2 regions of the Kitasatospora sp. NPDC059160 genome follow, and region 2 is predicted to be linked to the other one. Evidence: predicted binding sites of a transcription regulator. Region 2 holds the regulator's gene; the other holds the start of a gene.
What was found. Region 2 encodes HrcA, which represses chaperone genes, less so after heat shock. Its sites were predicted from a motif close to TTNGCACTCNGNNNNNCNGAGTGCNAA; they were not measured.
Positions count from the first base shown of each region.

Region 1: a site for HrcA is predicted at 909-935, ahead of ACFXOZ_RS09225 (FmdB family zinc ribbon protein). Genes of this name have one in related genera too.

Region 1 covers NZ_JBHZCN010000015.1:89,965-92,357, reverse strand. The annotation lists gene ACFXOZ_RS09225 (FmdB family zinc ribbon protein) at 556-897, opposite strand; gene ACFXOZ_RS09220 (MFS transporter) at 1,024-2,393, opposite strand, start outside.
Region 2 covers NZ_JBHZCN010000035.1:21,108-23,500, reverse strand. The annotation lists gene dnaJ (molecular chaperone DnaJ) at 1-374, opposite strand, end outside; gene hrcA (heat-inducible transcriptional repressor HrcA) at 452-1,486, opposite strand; gene htpX (zinc metalloprotease HtpX) at 1,754-2,393, shown strand, end outside.

The DNA.
Region 1 (2,393 bases), on a different contig from region 2:
AAGTCGTCGCCGGGTTACGGGTGATCTTCCGGAAGCCCGGATTGACAACCCGTACGGCCCACGCCGCCGCCCGGGGGCGGTGGCAGCCCGGCCCGCGCGGGCCCGGAGGCGAATGCCGCGGCCGCCGCGAGCAGCACCAGCGCGGGCACCCCGCCCCGCCGTCGGACGGCCCGGCGCCAGCGGTGCCACCCGCCGCAGCCGCGCCGGATCGGCGGGAAGCTCGGCACCTCCCGCCGGGGCGGTACGGAGGGGGCGGGCAGCGGGAGGGGCAAGGTCGTGGTCGTCATCGGGACACCTCCGGAATCAGGTGGGTCTTGCTCGGTGTCCCCTACCTTGCGCGGATGCGCCGTGCCCCGGAAGTCGATTCCCACAGCCTGTGGACAAACCCGCCCCTGTGGACAACTTCGTACACCCGCACGAGTTGTTTCGATTCCGGAAGTTGACGGCGGCGCGCGCAAAGGCCCGCCCGGCGCGCGAAAGACCTGCCGCGACACGCGAAAAGGCCCGCCGTCCCCGCGTGGAGCGGGGCCGACGGGCCTTCCCGTGAGACCGAGGTCAGCCGGCGGCGGGAGCCGGGCTGCTGGACGAGCTGGACGAACTCGACGTGCTCGACGTGCTCGAAGAACCGGACGACGAGCCGGCCGAGCCGGAGCCCGACGACGTCGAGGAGCCGGTCGACGAGCCGGAGGACGATCCGGAGCTCACCGAGCTGCTGGAGGACGAACGGCTGTCGGTCCGGTAGAAGCCCGAGCCCTTGAACACGACGCCCACGGCCGAGAAGACCTTGCGGAGCCGTCCCTGGCAGTCGGGGCACGTGGTCAGCGCCTCGTCGGTGAACTTCTGCACCGCCTCCAGGCCGTTGCCGCACTCGGTGCACTGGTACTGGTACGTGGGCACTTGTCTTCCTCCTGGCACTCTCGCCTGATGAGTGCTAACGATGGTCAATGATGCGGTATTCCGTTGGATCAGTCCAGCGAATCCGGTGTGAGATGAGCCGGTACCGAGTCACCGACGACCGCGCGTTCAGCCCTTCGCGGCACCGACCAGCTGTGCCGCGCCGCCGAGGTCGGCCGAGGAGGCCACCACGCGGCCCGCCCCGCCCGGGGCCACCAGCAGGTGCCGCAGCGACACCAGCGCGATCACACCCAGCCCGGCGCCGACCAGCGGCACCAGGAACCCGGCGGACGGCCCGTGGGCGTCGATCAGCCGCCCGGCCACCATCGAGCCGACCGCCAGGCCCAGGCCGATGGCGCCGGTCAGCCAGGTGAAGGCCTCGGTCTTGGCCCCGTCCTCGACCAGGGTCTCGACGAGGGTGTAGCCGCTGATCAGGGTCGGCGCGATGGCCAGGCCGCAGACCAGCGCGGCGATCGAGAGCGTGACCAGGTTCGGCATCGCCCACAGCGTGGAGCAGCCCGCCACCAGCAGCGCGTAGCTGACCACCATCCGCTGCTGGACGGCCCGCCGCCAGGCGATGACGCCGTAGAGCACGCCCGCGACCATCGAGCCGCCGGCGAAGATTCCGTACACGGTGCCGGCCGCGTCGTGCTGGCCGACCGAGTCGGCGAAGGCGTTCACCGAGACCTGCATGCCGCCGAACACGGCCCCGACCCCGAGGATCACCCCGGCCAGCAGCCGGACGCCGGGGGAGGACAGTGCGGAGGCGCGCCGGACGCCGGGCTCCGGGGTGATCCGGGCGGGTGCGGTGCGGCGCTGGGCGGCGAAGACCAGGCCGCCGACGAAGGTCAGCGCGGCCTCGACGACCAGGGCGGTGGCCGGGTTCACCGAGGTGGCGATGTTGGCGGCCAGGATCGGGCCGATCACGAACGTGAACTCGTCCGTCACGGACTCGAAGGCGAAGGCGGTGCTCACCTTGGCCGACGCGGAGGCGGACGCGCCCTCGGCGCCGATGGTGGCGATCCAGCGGGCCCGGACCATCGCGCCGATCTGCGGAACGCTCGCGCCGGCCGGGACGGCGGCCAGGAACAGGCTCCAGGCGGGCGCGTGGCCGAGCGCCAGCGCGATCAGCAGGCCGACCGAGGCCGCGTGCACCACGACGGTCGGGACGAGGACGGCGGCCTGCCCGTACCGGTCGGCGAGCCGTCCGGTCTGCGGGCCGATCAGGGCCTGGGCGACGGCGGCGATGGCCGTGACGGTGCCCGCGGTGCCGTAGGAGCCGTGGGTGTCCTTGACCAGGAGCAGGATGCCCATGCTGAGCATCGCGTAGGGCATGCGCGCGATGAAGGCGGGGGCCAGGAAGGTCCAGGCTCCGGGCGTGCGCAGCAGCGCGCCGTACCCGACCTTGGCCGGTGTCGCGGCGTCGGTGGTCGCGCTGTTCGGGGTGCTGTCCGCGGTGTCCGGAGCGCTGTCCGCGGTGGTCTCGACCGTTCGGCGGG
Region 2 (2,393 bases):
AGGGTGATCTCCAGCCGGATCATGGCGTCCTGGCCCCGGCGGGTGCGCGAGCGCGGGCCGCGCTGGCCGGCCGCGGCGCCGAAGAAGGCGTCCATGATGTCGGAGAAGCCGAAGCCCGCCGCGCCGGCGCCGAAGCCGCCCGCGCCACCGCCGCCCGGCGACAGCGGGTCACCGCCCAGGTCGTAGACCTGGCGCTTCTGCGGGTCGGAGAGCACCTCGTAGGCGGCGTTGATCTCCTTGAACCGCTCCTGCGTCTTCGGGTCCGGGTTGACGTCCGGGTGCAGTTCGCGTGCCAGGCGCCGGAACGCCTTCTTGATCTCGTCCTGCCCCGCATCCCGTCGGACGCCGAGTACCGCGTAGTAGTCCGTGGCCACCAAATGCTCCGCTTGTTCCGCCTGTAGTAGTGCTGCGACTGGACGCCGCCGTTAGATTTCCAACGGTCGGCCGTGTGCTACGACTCGGCCAGGATCTGGCCCACGTACCGTGCCACCGCCCGCACCGCCCCCATTGTGCCCGGATAGTCCATCCGGGTCGGACCGATCACACCCAGCTTGGCCACACTCTCGTCGCCCGAACCGTAGCCGACCGAAACGACCGAGGTGGAATTCAGCCCTTCGTACGCGTTCTCCCGCCCGATCCGGACCGTCATCGCGGCGTCCGTGGTCTCACCCAGGAGGCGGAGCAGGACGACCTGCTCCTCCAGGGCCTCCAGCACCGGCTGGATGGTGAGCGGGAAGTCGTGCCCGAAGCGGGTCAGGTTGGCCGTGCCGGCCAGCATGATCCGCTCCTCGTTCTGCTCGGCGAGCGCCTCGAACAGCGTCGCCAGGACCGTACTGACGGTCGGCCGGTCGGCCGGCTCGAACGCCGCCGGGAGCTCCTCCAGGAGCCCCGGGACGTCCGGCAGCCGCTGGCCGGCCGCCCGGGTGTTGATCCGCGAGCGCAGGTCCGCCAGGACCGTCTCGCCGACCGTGCCCGGGCAGTCGACCATCCGCTGCTCGACCCGGCCGGTGTTGGTGATCAGCACCAGCATCACCTTGGCCGGGGCCAGCGCCACCAGCTCGATGTGCCGGACGGTGGAGCGGGTCAGCGAGGGGTACTGCACCACGGCGACCTGGCGGGTCAACTGGGCGAGCAGCCGCACCGTACGGGTGACCACGTCGTCCAGGTCGACGGCGCCGTCCAGGAAGTGCCGGATCGCCCGGCGCTCCGGGGAGCTCATCGGCTTGATCTCGGCGAGCTTGTCGACGAACAGCCGGTAGCCCTTGTCGGTGGGGATCCGCCCGGCGCTGGTGTGCGGCTGGTGGATGTACCCCTCCTCCTCCAGCGCCGCCATGTCGTTGCGCACCGTGGCCGGGGACACCCCGAGGTTGTGCCGCTCCACCAGGGCCTTGGAGCCGACCGGCTCCTCGGTGCCCACGTAGTCCTGGACGATCGCGCGCAGCACGGCGAGCTTGCGGTCGTCCAGCTGGCGGACCTCTCCGGCCATGGGGCACGCACCTCCGTCTTCGCACGTTGTCCGTCTGTGATGCTGCGAGCCGCTCCGGTGAGGACCCCGACCCTGGCACTCTGCACGCACGAGTGCCAAAACCGTACCTGCCAGTGTACGGCCCGGGTCGTACCGCAGGAACGGCCCGGCCGGGGTGATCCTGCCCGCAGTTCCGGACGGCCACCGCGACACTCCGCGTGCGCGGGTGGTGCCCCGGGGCCGTCCGGGTGGCAGCATCGAAAGCGACGGCGAACGGAGGAGCAAGCGATGTCGAGCTCGGGCCAGCACACCCGTTTCGCGCCCGACCGCGGCCTGACCAGCCGCATGGTCGGGACGATGTTCGTGATCGGGCTGTTGTACGTCGGTTTCACGGGCCTGCTGATCGCGCTGCTGCGCGGGGCCTGGCCGCTGATCGTGCTGATCTCCGGCGGGCTGTTCGTGGCCCAGTTCTGGTTCAGCGACAAGATCACCGAGCGGGCCATGGGCGCCCACCGGGTGACCGAGGAGCAGTACCCCCAGCTGCACGGCACCATCGACCGGCTCTGCGCCCTGGCCGACATGCCCAAGCCCCGCGTGGCGGTCGCCGACAGCGACATGCCGAACGCCTTCGCCACCGGCCGCAACCCGCAGAACGCCGTGGTGTGCGTCACCACCGGCCTGCTGCGCCGACTGGAACCCGAGGAGCTGGAGGGCGTCCTGGCGCACGAGCTGTCGCACGTCGCCCACCGGGACGTCGCCGTGATGACCATCGCCGGCTTCCTCGGCGTGCTCGCCGGGGCGATGACCCGGGTCGCCATGTACGGCGGGTTCATGGGCGGCAACCGCAACAGCAACGACCAGAACGCGGCCATCGCGGCGCTGGTCATCCCGCTGGTGTCGATCGTGGTCTACGCGATCAGCTTCCTGC